DNA from 2 places in the Streptomyces sp. NPDC059455 genome. Region 1 is predicted to be linked to the other one. Evidence: riboswitches for the same ligand, from Rfam matches in the RefSeq annotation. Region 1 holds a riboswitch; the other holds the start of a gene.

What was found. Region 1 has a riboswitch for cobalamin ahead of metE (5-methyltetrahydropteroyltriglutamate--homocysteine S-methyltransferase). Riboswitches for the same ligand answer to the same signal wherever they lie in the genome.
Region 2: it holds a riboswitch for cobalamin, as region 1 does, so the genes downstream of both, ACFXB5_RS06780 (ABC transporter substrate-binding protein) here and metE (5-methyltetrahydropteroyltriglutamate--homocysteine S-methyltransferase) in region 1, are expected to answer to the same signal.

Annotation. Positions count from the first base shown of each region.
Region 1 is NZ_JBHYVB010000032.1:5,963-13,796, forward strand. Features, by position in the region: gene ACFXB5_RS14115 (helix-turn-helix transcriptional regulator) at 1-150, shown strand, start outside; gene metE (5-methyltetrahydropteroyltriglutamate--homocysteine S-methyltransferase) at 91-2,409, opposite strand; cobalamin riboswitch at 2,576-2,798, opposite strand; gene ACFXB5_RS14125 (hypothetical protein) at 2,867-3,076, opposite strand; gene ACFXB5_RS14130 (helix-turn-helix domain-containing protein) at 3,244-4,158, opposite strand; gene ACFXB5_RS14135 (endo-alpha-N-acetylgalactosaminidase family protein) at 4,377-7,415, opposite strand; gene ACFXB5_RS14140 (hypothetical protein) at 7,623-7,834, opposite strand, start outside.
Region 2 is NZ_JBHYVB010000013.1:61,333-69,166, forward strand. Features, by position in the region: gene ACFXB5_RS06770 (carboxymuconolactone decarboxylase family protein) at 167-640, shown strand; gene ACFXB5_RS06775 (RNA polymerase sigma-70 factor) at 666-1,589, shown strand; cobalamin riboswitch at 1,617-1,831, shown strand; gene ACFXB5_RS06780 (ABC transporter substrate-binding protein) at 1,891-2,931, shown strand; gene ACFXB5_RS06785 (FecCD family ABC transporter permease) at 3,003-4,016, shown strand; gene ACFXB5_RS06790 (ABC transporter ATP-binding protein) at 4,013-4,843, shown strand; gene ACFXB5_RS06795 (hypothetical protein) at 5,023-5,508, shown strand; gene ACFXB5_RS06800 (nuclear transport factor 2 family protein) at 5,511-5,903, shown strand; gene ACFXB5_RS06805 (CGNR zinc finger domain-containing protein) at 5,887-6,471, shown strand; partial or broken gene ACFXB5_RS06810 (TetR/AcrR family transcriptional regulator) at 6,499-6,768, opposite strand; gene ACFXB5_RS06815 (hypothetical protein) at 6,788-7,198, shown strand; gene ACFXB5_RS06820 (epoxide hydrolase family protein) at 7,209-7,834, shown strand, end outside.

The sequences.
Region 1 (7,834 bases):
CGCATGGTCACCTACACGGCGGCGACCGGAAGCGGCGACGCGGGCAAGCTGGACCTGCTGCGCGTCACCGGTCCCGGCCGGTCGTCCGGGTCAGGACGCGGGCAGCTCACCGCGGACCGTACGGGCCGCGGTGACCAGGTTCTCCAGTGAGGAGCGGGTCTCCGGCCAGCCGCGGGTCTTCAGACCGCAGTCGGGGTTGACCCACAGCCGCTCGGCGGGGATGGCCTTCAGGCCCGTCCGCAGCAGTTCGGCCGCCTCTTCCGCGCTGGGCACCCGCGGGGAGTGGATGTCGTACACCCCGGGCCCGGCCTCGCGCGGATAGCCGTGGGCGGCGAGCTCGCGGGCCACCCGCATATGGGAGCGGGCGGCCTCCAGACTGATGACATCGGCGTCGAGGTCGTCGATCGCCTGGACGATGTCGCCGAACTCGGCGTAGCACATATGGGTGTGGATCTGGGTGTCGGGGCGTACCCCGCCGGTGGTGAGCCGGAAGGCCTCGGTCGCCCAGGCCAGATAGGCGGGCCGGTCGGCGGTGCGCAGGGGCAGGGTCTCGCGCAGCGCGGGCTCGTCCACCTGGATGACCGAGGTCCCGGCCGCCTCCAGGTCGTTCACCTCGTCGCGCAGGGCGAGGGCGACCTGGCGCGCGGTGTCGCCGCGGGGCTGGTCGTCGCGGACGAAGGACCACGCGAGCATGGTGACCGGGCCGGTGAGCATGCCCTTGACCGGGCGTTCGGTGAGGGACTGGGCGTACGCCGTCCAGCGCACCGTCATCGGTTCGGGGCGCGAGACGTCACCGGCCAGGATCGGCGGGCGGACGTAACGGGTGCCGTAGGACTGGACCCAGCCGTGCTGTGTGGCGAGATAGCCGGTGAGCCGCTCGGCGAAGTACTGGACCATGTCGTTGCGCTCGGCCTCGCCGTGCACCAGCACATCCAGGCCGGTCTGCTCCTGGAAGGAGATCACCTCCTGGATCTCGGCCTTGATGCGCTCCTCGTAACCGGCCGTGTCGATCCGGCCGCGGCGCAGGTCGGCGCGGGCGGTGCGGAGTTCGCCGGTCTGCGGGAAGGAGCCGATGGTGGTGGTCGGCAGCGGCGGCAGGCGGAGGTGGGCGCGCTGGGCCGCGGTGCGCTCGGCGTACGGCTGGGAGCGGCGGGCGTCGTCCCCGGTGACCGCGGCGGCGCGGGCGCGGACGGCCGGGTCGCGGGTGATGGGGGAGTTGGCGCGGGAGGCGAGGTCGGCCCGGTTCGCGGCCAGCTCGGCGGTGATCGCGCCGGTGCCGCGGGCCAGGCCCTTGGCGAGGGTGACGATCTCCGCGGTCTTCTGCCGGGCGAAGGCCAGCCAGCGCAGGATCTGCGGTTCGATGTCCCGCTCGGCCGTCGTGTCGAGGGGGACGTGCAGCAGCGAGCAGGAGGCGGCCACATCGACCCGGTCCGCCAGGCCCAGCAGGGTGCCGAGCGTGGTCAGGGACTTTTCCAGGTCGTTGACCCAGATGTTGCGGCCGCTGACGACCCCGGCGACCAGTCGCTTGCGGGGCAGCCCGCCGACGGCGGCCAGCGCGTCCAGATGCGCCGCGGCGGCCTCCGTGAAGTCCAGCGCCAGCCCCTCGACCGGGGCCTTGGCCAGCACCGGCAGCGCCTCGCCGAGGCGGTCGAAGTACGAGGCGACCAGCAGTTTCGGGCGGTCGGTGAGGGCGCCGAGGTCACGGTAGGCGCGCCCGGCCGCGTGTCGCTCGGCGGGGGCGCGGTCCTGGACCAGGGCCGGCTCGTCGAGCTGCACCCACTCGGCACCGGCCGCCCGCAGATCGGCCAGGACCTCGGCGTACACCGGAAGCAGCCGGTCCAGGAGGGTGAGCGGCTCGAAGCCGGCGGGCGCGCCGGGCGCGGGCTTGGCGAGGAGGAGGTAGGTGACGGGGCCGACGAGGACCGGCCGCGCGGTCAGCCCGAGGGCGAGGGCCTCCTTGAGCTCCGCGACCTGCTTGGCGGAGTCGGCCGCGAACACCGTGTCCGGACCCAGCTCGGGGACCAGATAGTGGTAGTTGGTGTCGAACCACTTGGTCATCTCCAGCGGCGCCACGTCCTGAGTGCCCCGCGCCATCGCGAAGTACCCGTCGAGCGGGTCGGCGGCGACGGCGTCCCGGTGGCGGTCGGGGATGGCGCCGACCATGACGGTGGTGTCCAGCACATGGTCGTAGTACGAGAAGTCGCCCGTGGGGACTTCGTCGATGCCCGCCCCGGCCAGTCGCCGCCAGTTGGCGCGGCGCAGTTCGGCGGTGGTGGCCCTCAGCGCTTCGGCGGTGACGCGGCCCTTCCAGTAGCCCTCGATCGCCTTCTTCAGTTCCCGGTTCGGGCCCTGGCGGGGGTAGCCGTACACGGTGGCCCGTGCCGCCGCGGCCGCGGACTTGGTGGTCACGGAGATCTCCTTCGCGAGATGAATCCCTGAGGTCCCGGCGACGGGAGGAGAGCGCGAAGGGTGACGGACCGGACGCCACGACCTCGCGCGGCAGGCGCGCGGTCGTCCGCCTGGTGCATGTTCGCCGACCCGCCCTCGAGGTCACCGGGATGTCCGCGCACGGGTGGTCCGTACGCGGGCAGATGGCAGGTCTTCGGACTCACGGGCGCGTCCTCCTCAGGAGGACACCTAATGGCCGTCGCTTCCCAGGTCCCTCTCACCGGACCCAGTGCGTATGACGGCGGTCGTTCCCGCTCACCGCTGCGGGGCAGTCCCGGATTTCCACCGGGTTCCCTCTTGCGACGCGTCCCGCCTGGCGGACGGGGCGAACCAGCTGCACCGGCCAGCCTACGGCATGGGAAACCCCCGGCCGCGTGGGCCGGGGGTTCCGCCCCTCACGGGCTCGTGGCGCGGGGGGTCAGCACGAGCTGGAGTCCGACTGGCCCACCAGGTTGACCGGGACGGTGACGAAGGAGAACTGGTTGCTGGCGCATACGCCGGGGAAGGTCGTGCTGCTGGCGTTGTTGACGGTGACATCGGGGCCGTCCTCCGCGACGGCACCGGTCGCGCCGACGGCGAGGGACGCGGCGGTGAGAGCGAGCGTGGACAGGGCGGTCCGCATACGCATGGGAACTCCTTGATGGGGATGAGCGGCCGGAAATGACCGGCTTCGCATGCATGGTGCCCCTTTGTCGTGCGGATCGCGGCCCAACGTCCCCCCAATGGGCTAACACGTCACCCGCCGCCTCGTCATGCGCCGCCTCGTCATGCGCCGCCTCGTCACTCGCCGTTTCGTCATGCGCCGCCGAGCCGTGCGTCGTCCGGCGGGGCGCAGGGCGGGATCGTCGGTGGGCGGGCCGGGTCGGGGACGCGGTTGGTGAAACCGCCGGGGACCGAGCGGCACTGCTGCTCGCGGAAGTGGACCGGTGCGGTGCCCACGCGGCGGGCGAACAGCCTGCTGAAGTAGGCGGGGTCGTCGTAGCCGACGCGGCGGGCGATGGCGGCCACCGGCATTTCGGTACCGACGAGGAGCTCCTTGGCCCGGCCCAGCCGGATCCCGAGGAGGTAGTCCTTGGGGCTGCACCCCGCGCCGCGCCGTACCGCGGTGCGCAGTTCGGCCGGTGTCATGCCGTGCCGGGCGGCGTGCTCGGCCACCGACAGGGATTGGAAGGCGTCCCTGGCCAGCGCCTGGAGCACCGGATGGCCGTCCGAGCCGCCACCGGCGCGCACGCGGCGCAGGGCGACGAGGAGTTCATGGACGGCGGCGGCCGTCTCGACCTCCAGGAACGGATTGCCCCGGCGCGCGGCGCGGACGATGCGACCGATGGCCGTACGGGCGGTGGCGGTGTCGGTGAGCGCGACCACCGGACGGTCCGGGTCGATATAGCCCAGATCGGCGTACGCGGCGGTGGCCGGGCCGGTGAAGTCGACGAACGCCTCGTCCCATCCGGTGTCCGGGTCCGGGCCGTAGTGGTGGCTGACACCGGGGGTGAGCCAGAGCAGCGCGGGCGCGGTGACGGTACGGCGGCGGCCGTCCGCGCCGCGGAACCAGCCGCGGCCCGCGCTGATGACCACCGCCACATGATGGTCGAGGACCCGCGGGCCGACGACGGGCAGGGCGCCGTGCTGGAGGCCGACACCGAGACACACCAGGCCGAGCCGGTGATGGGCCGGGCTGGGCGTGAAGTACCGCATCCAGGTGTGATACATCCGCGGTCCCCTCCGGTCGGCTGCGCCCCCACCCGCAGATCTTCGCCCACGGACCGCCCGCTCGCCAGGGGGCGGGAGGGGGCCGTGCGGCGGGGTGGATGGACACGTAACCGAAGGTGGGGACCGCGGGGAGCGGGACACGTGTGCGGGCCGTCCCGCTCCCTCCGCGGTGTCAGCCCCGCTCCCTCCGCGGTGTCAGCCCCGCTCCCCGCGCGGTGTCAGTCCAGCTCCTCCACGGTGAAGGAGTCGAGCGTGAACTCCGCGGTGCCGCTGTCGCCGGTCTTCCGCAGCCCCACCCACAGCTCGCCGTCCGCGGGCGCGGTGACGGTGTAGCCGTGCGTGGCCCGCCCGGTGGCGGCGGGCAGCGGGGTGCGCTCCAGCTCCCGCGCCCCGGGCTCGTCCACGGCCGTGACCCATGCGTACTGACCGGCCGCCTCGTTGGCGTAGGTCAGGGTCACCCGGTAGCACCGCCCGGGGCGGAAGCGGGCGGTGTGCGGCACCGTACGGTAGACCAGGCCCGGGTTCTCGCCGCGCGACTTCAGCGACTGGCCGCCCTCGAGCACATCGTCGATCACCTTGCCGTTCCAACCGGCCTGAGTGTACGGGGCGTGCCGCCGCGCGATATGCGTCCGCGGGTCGGTCACCCCGCCCGCGTCGCCCTTGACGAACGGGCCCCAGCCCTGGGGCACCCGCTCGAAGTCCTCGTACACCAGCGCGCCGGGCCTCGTGGTCCGCCGGGCCCGCACGACCCGCAGCCGGTCGAAGCGGACCCGGGCCCGCCCCGCCGCCACGTCGAGGGTGAGGGTGACCGGGCCGCCGCCGTCGGGGACGGTGAAGTAGGTGAACATCCGCTGGAAACGGGTGCCGTGTTTGCGGTCGGCCGCCATGTGGTTCACGGCGGTCGAGGTCTCGGTCCAGTTCTCCGCGGTGACGCCGTCGGCGGTGTGCACCCGCAGCGCGGCCCGCCGCCGCTCACCGGCCTCCGCCCCCACCTCCACCTGTACGGAGGCCACATAGCCGCCGGGGGCCAGCCGGCCGATGCGCTGGCCGACGGTGGCGGCGGCGCCCTCGCCGATGACCAGTTCGTAGTCGCCCAGCGCACCGCGTTCCACGGTGGCCGGGCCGGTGGTCTGCCGGCCGCGCAGCGAACCGGAGTGGAAACCGGGGTCGTACAGCGGGGTGCCCTCGCCCCAGCCGGGCGCCGCCTGGGCAGGGGCGGGGGAGCGCAGCACCACATAGGGGACGTCGGGGTCGGCGGTGACGCTGATGTGGCCGTCGCGCACCGGCAGGGTGACCGGCTTGGCGCGCCCCTGGTCGGTGAGGCGGTACAGCACCACGGACCGCCGTCCCGACCAGCCGCGCGGCAGCCGCCAACGGGTGGTGCCACCCGCCGGGTTGTAGTGGTAGAGCTTGGCGGGGTCGGTGGCCTCGCGCGGCTCCCAGGGCAGCAGATAGCCACCGCCGTCGTAGACCAGCCGCCCGTCGGTGGTGATGCGGCGGACGCCGCCGGTGTCGGTGACGGAGGTGCGGCCGGGCCCCTCGAAGGTGATCTCGTGGTCGCCCCAGGTGCGGATGGGGTACGCCTGGAGATACTTGGCGGGCAGACTGTGGGTCCAGATGAGCCGGTAGAAGGCGGTCCAGTCGGTCTTGCCGGTCCAGCCCTCGAAGTTGCCCATCCGGGGGATGCCGAGCAGGGTGGGCCACTTGTCGGCGAAGGCATCCTTCTGGTGGTTGCGGAGGAAGCGGATGAGCCGGGAGTTGATACCGCGCGAGCTGTCCGGGCCGTAGTCGGTCTCGGTGGCCCAGTGCGACCACAGCGAGGAGCGCTCCAGCCCGTGGCCCCATTCGGTGGCCACCCGCCAGCCCTGCTCGCGCAGGGCCCGCTGGAGCCGGTCGGAGTTCCAGCCGGACTCGCGGAAGACATCGATGTAGAGACCGGCGAGGGCCGGGTCGGTGTCGTTCCGCAGGTCCTGGAAACGCCGGACGATATCGCCGGAGACCAGGTCGCGGCGGGCGTCGATGCGGTACGACTGGTCCAGCCAGTCCCACTGCTTGTCGTGTCTGTCGACCAGTGTCTCGGAGAAGGCGTTGGCCACCGGATAGGACTCGGTGGCGTTGACGTGCACCGCGAAGTCGCTGTTCCAGCGGCGTCCGGAGCGCAGCAGGGTGTTGAGGTCGGCCAGACCACCGGCGCGGGTGTTGTAGTTGCCCGCGTAGTCGGGGTGGGCGGAGTCATGGCCCTCCGACTGATAGCCCTTGAGCAGGGTGTACTGCCGCAGTCCATCGGTGGCCAGCGCGATGCGCTTGACATTGTCGAGGGTGTCGAGGAACGGGTTGGTGGCCTGGCTGGCGAAGTTGAACGGGATGTGCGGGACGACCCGCAGATGCTGCTCGTCGGCGCCGAGCGGATTGACCATGATGTCGCGGAAGGCGATGGCGGCGTCCTGCCAGTCGACCACGCCGTCGCCGTTGCGGTCCCGGGTGAGGACCACGGTGGCCCAGGGCAGCGGCTCGGTGGCGCCGACGGGAGCGGTGGCGGCCCGGTGGGTCCACTCACCGCAGCAGAGCCGGGCGGTGATCTGCCCGTCCTCGCGCACCGTCTGCCGCCACAGCCGTCCGTTCTCCCACGTGGTGCCCGCGGCGGAGGAGGGCTTGTCCCAGACCGTGTTGGTCTCGACGGCGGCGGCGAGCCGGTCGGTGCTGACGACGGCGTAGGCGCAGCCGATGGGGTCGTCGTCGGTGGGCGTGTCGGCCGTGGGCCGGACCACGGTGTCACCGCTCTTGGCCTGGTCGAGGTCGATCCGCGCGGCCAGCAGGGTGGCGCCCGGCTGGTCGGCGCCGACACTGAGGAACGCGAGGCCGGGGATGCGCAGGGTGCCCACGCGCAGCGCGTCGGTGTCGGCGATCCGGGTGACGCGCCAGTCGACCTGCCATTCGCTGACCCGGACACGGATGTCGATCTCGGCGTCCGCGCCGAAGGCGAGGGTGTAGCTGATGTGGTCCGGGCCGCTGGTGACGGCGGTGGTGCGGGGGGTGTGTTCGACGCCGTCGATGAGCACCGTACGGACCGGCTCCCGCTGCCCGTACAGCACCGCGCCGCTCTCGCGGTCGGTGTACGCGACGATGCGCGGGAACTCCGGGTCCACCCGGACCTCCAGCCGCTTCGACCGCAATGTGCGCTCGGTGTCACGGGCGTGCGCGGTGCCACCGCCCGCGCTGATGGCCGTTCCGATTCCGGCCAGTGTGGTGGTAACCATGACCGCTCTGCGGCCGGGCCGCCACGCTCCCGGCCGCCCCTCCTCTGTGTGGGTCAACGCGCCGCTCCTCCCTCGCTGGTGGGAACAGTGCTCCACCTTGGGACGGCGGCGGGGCGGCCGCCCATGGACAAGTGCGCGGGGGTGTTGGACTAACGGACCGTGGCGCCCATCACGACAAGCGGCCACGACCAGTCCGAGGAACTGGGATCAGCCCGCCGCGCCGTCGAGCAGCCGGCTGTACCGCAGCCGCAGCGCCCGCTCGGTGCTGGCCGCCACGGTGACGAGCCCGACCACGGTGTTGCCCCATGCCGACAGATCAATGGGCGAGGTGAACGTCCCGACGTACTGGGCGACGCCCTCCGGCGCCCGGGTGACCTGTTCGGCGAGCTGAAGGATCAGGAGAACCAGGCCGACGACGA
Region 2 (7,834 bases), on a different contig from region 1:
CTGTCTCCCCGTTGTATTCCGTTGATCGGACCGAGCCGTAGCGTACAACTGTTTGGCCCGGTGGGCCCGTTGGCGGGGAGACGCAGGTCACATGCGTCCATGTCACAGGAGGTCGGGCCACCTCGTCTCAGGGGTGTAGCCACTGACAACCACCGAGGAGCACACCATGGACGCGCGACTGAACTACTTCGCCGGTCCGACCGCGGGCAAGGTCCTCAAGCCCGTCATGGCGGTGGGCAAGGCGGTCAAGGGATCGCCGCTGCCGCCCGCCACGCAGGAGCTGGTGGCGCTGCGCGTGAGCCAGATCAACGGCTGCGCCGGCTGCCTCGACATGCACACCAAGGAGGCCGCCGCGGCCGGTGAGACCGCCGTGCGGCTGAACCTGGTGGCGGCATGGCGGGAGGCCACGGTCTTCACCGACGCCGAGCGTGCCGCGCTGGAGCTGGCGGAAGAGGGGACCCGGGTGGCGGACGCGGCCGGTGGCGTCGGCGACGAGGTGTGGGCGAACGCCGCCAAGCACTACGACGAGGAGCAGCTCACCGCCCTGGTGATCCTGGTCTCGTTCATGAACATGGTGAACCGGCTGAACGTCATCACCCGGCAGCCGGCGGGCGACTACCAGGTCGGGCAGTTCCACTGACCGGCATCGGGGGAGGGGAATCCGCGTGAGTGAGGTCGAGGAGTTCGAGGAGCTGCGGCCGCTGCTGTTCTCGATCGCCTACCGGATCCTGGGCAGTGTGAGCGAGGCCGAGGACGCGGTGCAGGAAACATGGCTGCGCTTCGACGGCTCGGCCACCCGGCCCACGTCCACCAAGGCGTATCTGTCGGCCACGGTGACCCGCATCTCGATCGATGTGCTGCGCTCCGCGCGGGTGCGACGGGAGGAGTATGTGGGCCCGTGGTTTCCCGAGCCGCTGCTCAGCGATCCGTATCAGGATCCGGCCCGCGCGGTGGAGCTGGCCGACTCGGTGTCGATGGCGGCGCTGCTGCTCCTGGAGCGGCTCAGCCCGCTGGAGCGGGCGGTGTTCGTGCTGCGGGAGGTGTTCGCCTTCGGATTCGACGAGATCGCCACGGCGGTGGGGCGGTCGGAGGCGGCATGCCGGCAGCTGCTGGTGCGGGCGCGGCGCCATATGCGGGCCGGACGGCCGCGGTTCGCGGCGGACCGGCAGGAGCGGCAGGAGCTGGCCACGCGGTTCTTCGACGCGCTGAAGGACGGCGATGTGGGCGGGCTGCGGAAGCTGCTGGCCGCCGATGTGCGGCTGGTCGGGGACGGTGGCGGCAAGGCCCCGCAGCTGGCCAGGGCCGTCATGGGCGCGGAGAACGTGGCGCGGCTGCTGGGCAATGTCTTCCCCTGGCTGCTGCGGATCGATGCGTCGTTGGAGCCGCGTGAGGTCAACGGCCAGCCCGGTGCGATCCTCCGGGACCGGGACGGCAAGGTGCTCCACACCCTGGTCCTCGATGTGCTCGACGGGCAGATCCAGACCATTCGCACGGTGGTCAACCCCGACAAGCTGGGCCACCTCGGGCCGGTCGGCGACGCCTGGGCCGTGGACCGCGAGGTGAAGCGGGCCCGTCGGCGGCCGAACTGACCGTGGGACGCGAGCGTTCGACGCTCTTGGTAGTCTCGGGGAGCCAGTCGTGCCACATCCGAGGCCAGGGAATCCGGTGCGAATCCGGAACTGACGCGCAGCGGTGAGGGGGACGGGCGGGGCATGTGACACCACTGGGAGGAGTCCGTGACGGCCGTGGGGCCGTCGCGAACGAGCACCGGGAAGGAGCCCCGTCCGGACGAGCCCGAGTCCGAAGACCTGCTGGCACCTCCGCGCCCGGTGCGCGGGGGACGTCCGTAGGCCAGGCTCCGCGTACGAGCCCCGACCACCGAGGCTGCCCGTGCTCCGCTCCGCCCGCCGTACCGCGGCGTTCCTGCTCGCCCCCGCCCTTCTGCTCACCGCGTGCGGTGGCTCCGGCCATGACGACGCGGCCGCCGGAAAGCCCGCCGGTTCGGGCTATCCGCGCACGATCGACAACTGCGGCCACAAGACCACCTTGAAGTCCGCCCCGAAACGGGCCCTCTCGCTCAACCAGGGCACCACGGAGATCCTGCTCTCGCTCGGCCTCGCCGACCGCATGGTGGCCACCGCCACCTGGACCGACCCGGTGATGAAGGGCCTGGAGAAGGCCAACGCCACGGTGGAGCGTCTGGCCGACAACGCGCCGTCCTTCGAGAAGTCCCTGGACGCCGAACCCGACTTCGTCACCGCCTCGTTCGTCTCCACCCTCGGCAAGGGCGGCGTGGCCACCCGCGAGCAGTTCGAGAAGCTGGGCGTGCCCACGTATGTCTCGCCGTCCGACTGCGCGGCGGGCAGGGACACCGACAGCGGTGGCGACGGCTCCCGCGGCAAGCCCCTCACCCTTGATGTGGTGTACGGCGAGATACGCGATCTGGCCCACGCGTTCGGTGTCGACGAGCGCGGCGAGAGGCTCGTCGCGCGGCTGAAGGAGCGCGTTCGCAAGGCCACGGAGGGACTGGACGCCTCCGGTGTCTCCCTCATGTACTGGTTCGCCAACTCCCAGTCGCCCTACCTCGCCGGCTGCTGTGGCGCGCCGGGCGCCATCACCCGGGCCGTCGGGGCGGAGAACGCCTTCTCCGACACCCACGACGAGTGGCCGCAGATCAACTGGGAGACCGTGGCCGACCGCGACCCGGACGTCATCGTCCTCGGCGATCTCACGCGCGAGCAGCAGACCGCGGAGACCGCCCAGGCGAAGGTGCGTTTCCTCGAGACCAACGCCGCCACCCGCAATCTCACCGCGGTGAGGAAGAAGCGGTACATCCTGCTGAGCGGGCAGGCCATGAACCCGTCCATCCGTACGGTCGAAGGGGTGGAACAGGTCGCCGCCGGGCTGCGCGACTTCGGGCTCGCCAAGTGAGTGCGCGCCAAGTGAATACGCGCCATGTGAGCACCCGCCGCGTGAGCAACCGCAACCTGGGCATCCGCCGTATGAGCACCCGCCTCCTGCCGCTGGTCGTGGGAGGGCTGGCCGCGCTGCTCGCGTCGGTCGCCTTCGCCGTGACCATCGGCCCGGCGGACATCTCCACGGCCGACGTATGGGCGGCGGTCACCGCCCATCTCGGCCTGGGGGAGAGCACCTTGCCGCCACTTCGGGACGGCATCGTGTGGAACCTGCGCATGCCGCGCACACTGCTCGCCGCCGTGTGCGGGGCGGGCCTCGCCCTCTGCGGGGCCGTGATGCAGTCCCTGCTGCGCAATCCACTGGCCGATCCCTTCGTCCTCGGGGTGTCCTCGGGTGCCTCCACCGGCGCCGTCACCGTGGTCGTGCTCGGCGTGGGCGGCGGGGCCGTGTCCCTGTCGGCGGGCGCGTTCACCGGTGCGCTGCTGTCCTTCGGCCTGGTGCTGGTGCTCAGCCACACTCTCGGTGGCAGCACCGACCGCGTGGTGCTGTCCGGAGTGGCCGCCATGCAGCTGTTCTCCGCGCTGACCTCGTTCATCGTCCTCACCTCCGCGGACGCCGACACCACCCGGGCCGTGCTGTTCTGGCTCCTCGGCTCGCTCACCGGCGCCGGGTGGGGCGATGTGCTGCTGTGTACCGCCGTCCTGGCCGCCGTCCTCGCGGTCTGTCTCGGCTACGCCCGCACCCTGGACGCGTTCGCCTTCGGGGAGGAGGCCGCCGCGGCGCTCGGCGTCCGGGTGGCCCGTACCCGTCTCGTCCTGCTGTGCGCGACCGCGCTGCTCACCGCGACCCTGGTCAGCTCCGCCGGGGCCATCGGCTTCGTCGGCCTGGTCCTCCCGCATGCCACCCGCGCCCTCACCGGCCCCGGCCACGCCCGTCTGCTGCCGGTCACCGCACTGGCCGGGGCCATCTTCCTGGTGTGGGTGGACACCGCCGCCCGCACCGTCATCGACCCCCAGGAGGTCCCGGTGGGCGTGGTGACGTCCCTCATCGGCGTACCGGCCTTCGTCGCCGTGCTCTACCGCGGCCGGAGGAAGCCATGACCGACGCCACCGCGGAAACCCCCGACTCGGAGCCCGCCGCCACCCCGGAAGCGGCCTCCGGGCTCCGCGCCGACCGCGTCAGCCGCCGCACCGACGGCCGGCTGATCGTCGACGGCATCACCCTCACCCTGCGCCCCGGCGAGACGGTTGCCCTGCTCGGTCCCAACGGCTCAGGGAAATCAACCCTGTTGCGGCTGCTCGCCGGGACCCTCGCCCCCTCCGCCGGAGTGGTCACCCTGGACGGCCGCGCCCTGCCACAGGTCGGCCGCCGCGCCACGGCGCGCCGTATCGCCACCGTCGAACAGCATGCCCACACCCAGACCGAGCTGACCGTCCGCGAGGTGGTGGCCCTCGGCCGTATCCCGCACCGGCGCGCCTGGGCGTCGGCCTCCGCCGTGGACACCCGGGCCGTCGACGCGGCCCTGGAGCGCAGCGGACTGACCGACCGGGCCGGTCAGTCGTGGCACACCCTCTCCGGTGGCGAACGCCAGCGCACCCAGATCGCCCGGGCCCTCGCCCAGGAACCGCGCGAGCTCCTGCTCGACGAGCCGACCAACCACCTCGACATCCAGCACCAGCTCGATCTGCTCGACCTCGTCGTCAGCCTGCCGATCGCCGCCGTGATCGCCCTCCACGACCTCAACCTCGCCGCGATGTACTGCGACCGCCTGCTCGTCCTCCGCGAGGGACGCGTCGTGGCCGAGGGCAGTCCCGGCGATGTGCTGACCCCGTCCTTGATCAAGCGGGTCTACGACGTCCAGGCCGATGTCACCCACGATCCGGGCCACCCGGTCATCCGCTTCCTGCGCGGGACGGCGAAGCCGTAAGACCCGGACCCCGAGCCGTGACACCCGGTCACCGGAGAACATCCAGGCCAAGCTGACCGTCCGCAACCGCGTCGAGATCGCGGCCTGGGCCTGGGACACCGGAGCGGAGCCATGTGTTGCGCGAGAGTGTCGACACCTGCTAATCATTTAACACGTGTCGTCGTGGAGGAGGGCGGGCCATGAGCGCGCAACGGGGATCGGTCGTGCTCCGGCGGCCGCATCGTCCTCGGGCCATTGGCTTCCTGGGCCTGGAGACGGTCGGTGGATGGGCCGTGAAGGTGTACGGCATCAGCGCGTGGACCGATGTGCCGCGTCCCGCGCTGGTGGCCGCGACCGTGGAGACCGCGGCCTCGGTGCTGCCCAGCCCCGCTCGGACGGACAGCCGCCATGGCATCGGGTTCGCCATCGCGCATGACGCGGCCGACCGCTGTTTCGCGCTGGTGGACTGGTGGCACGGGGAGAACGAGATCCATCAGCGACTGTTCTCGGCGCCCCTGGAGCAGCCGGACGCGCTGTCGCCGCACCCCGGTGAGGCCATCGGCTGCGTCTGGGAGCTGGCCGTCACCGACTTCGAACGCCGGGCATGGCTGCGCCATGTGCTCGCCAACCCCGACGGCCCGAACACGGATGCCTATCTCACCGCACGCTTCGCGGGAAGGGTTTAGTCATGGGGATGACACCGGAACGGCTGGCAGGCTTCGGCGAGGCATGGCGGCGGAAGGATCTCGACCTGCTGATGGAGTTCATGACGGACGACTGTGTGTTCCGCGCGTCCGTCGGCCCGGAGCCGGGCATGACCTTCCGCGGACGGGCCGAAGTGCGCAAGGGGTTCGAGCTGATGCTCGCCTACGACGCGGGGCTCGAATCGCGGCCCGGCGGGGTGGCCTTCATCGCCGGGAACCGGGGCGCTTCCCAGTGGTCCTACACCGGTACCGACACCGATGGCCAGGTCCACGAGGTGCACGGCTGCGACATGTTCGAGTTCGACGGCGATCGGATCCGGGTGAAGGATGCCTACCGGCGCGTTCACGGGGACATCGGTCATGCTGCCACCGACTAGGGCCGAGGAGGTCGAGGGCCTTCCGGTGGGCATCGCCCTGCTCCATCACTTCGCCAACACCGAGGATCGCCGGGGATTCGTCGCACACGGGCGGCGCCTTACGGGACACGACGCGCTCGCCACGCCCGTCGATCTGGAACGCTGGCTGCGGGAACATGACCTCTTCGTAGGTGACGCACCCGACACCAAGGCCCATCAGGGCCACCTGACCAGAGCCCGCGCGCTGCGCACGGCGCTGCGGGCCGCGCTGCGCCAGGACGCGGAGGGTGACGGCGAGGGTGGCGAGGCCGCGGTCGGCTACTCCTTCCACGTCACACTGACCGCCGGCCACGGCGCCCACCTGACCATCGCCGCCGACCCCGTGGACACCGCCCTCGCACATATCGTCATGTCCGCGCTGACCGCCACGGTGAATGGGACCTGGCATCGGCTCAGGGTGTGTCCGGCCCCCGACTGCCAGTGGGTCTTCTACGACAACTCCCGCCCGGGCCGGGCCAAATGGTGCTCACCCCAGCTGTGCGGCAACCGCGCGAAGACGCAGGCGTATCGCCGCCGCCAATCGACCTGAATCGCGAGCAGGCGGCACGCGTGTCTTTCAGCGCTCGCTCCTCGCCGCCATGCGGGTCGCCGCCTCGTGCGGCAGCTGTGCGTGCAGTTCGAACATGGCCACCAGGTCGATGGCATCGCCGTTGATCTCCCGCTGTACGAACAGCCCGTCGGCGCCCGCCACGGCGTAGGTGGTCAGGGCGTGGACGGCGTCCTGGTCCAGTTCGGGGAAGAGTGTCCCGACCGTCTCGGCGATCTTCTCGCGTGTGGTCTCGCGGACCTGGAGGAACACCGTCCGGCCGCGCGGTTCGGTGGGGCGCCCCGTCGCCGTCGCCGCGGTGCGTGGACTGCCGCTCGACCCGATCCGCACCCGTGTCCAGCACCTCAACATCCAGGCGGCCACGCTCGACGACGTGGCCCGGAGCTACCAGCGCGTCCATGAACTCGGCTTCGACATGGCCCTCTCCATCGGGCAGCACACCAACGACAAGGAGCTCTCCTACTACGCCCGCACCCCCTCGGGCTTCGAGTGGGAGGTCGGCTGGAACCCCATCGTCATCGACGAGACGTCCTGGGAGCCCACCACGTATCAGGGCATCAGCGACTGGGGACATCTCCCGGTCGGCCGGACCATCCTCGACCAGGTCGAACAGTTCCGCCTCGGCGCCCGCTCGCTGGCCCGGCCCGAGACCACCGTGCCCGCCCTCAGCGGCCCGGCATCCCCGACGACTGACACCGGCGGGTTGTAGGGTGCGTGGCATGCCGGATGCCCCGCCCCGACCCCAGCCGTTCACCCCGCGGACCGACCCCGCCGCGCTCGAGGACCTCCGCGCGCGGCTGCGCGCGACGCGCTGGCCGGACGCGCCCGAGGACGCCGGGTGGGCGCTCGGGACCGACCTCGACTACCTCCGCGAGCTCGTCGCCTACTGGGCGGACGGGTTCGACTGGGCGGCGCAGGAGGCGGCGCTCGCCCGGCTGCCGCGCTTCCGTGTCCGGCTCGGCGGCCTGGGGATCCACTTCGCCCACGTCCGGGCCACCGCCCCGGCCGGGCCCGCCCTGCCACTGGTGCTCAGCCACGGCTGGCCGGACTCGTTCTGGCGCTATACGAAGGTCATCCCGCACCTCACCGACCCCGGTGCGCACGGCGCCGACCCCGCCGACGCGTTCGACGTGGTCGTGCCCGACATGCCGGGCTACGGGTACTCCGACCGGCCCACCGGCCCGCCGCTCGACTCCATCGCGGTCGCCGGGCTGTGGGCCGAGCTGATGGACGTGCTCGGCTATGAGCGGTTCGGCGCGGCGGGCGGGGACGTCGGCAGCCATGTGAGCCGCTACCTCGGGCTCGACCACCCCGACCGGGTGGTGGCCGTGCACCGCATGGACGG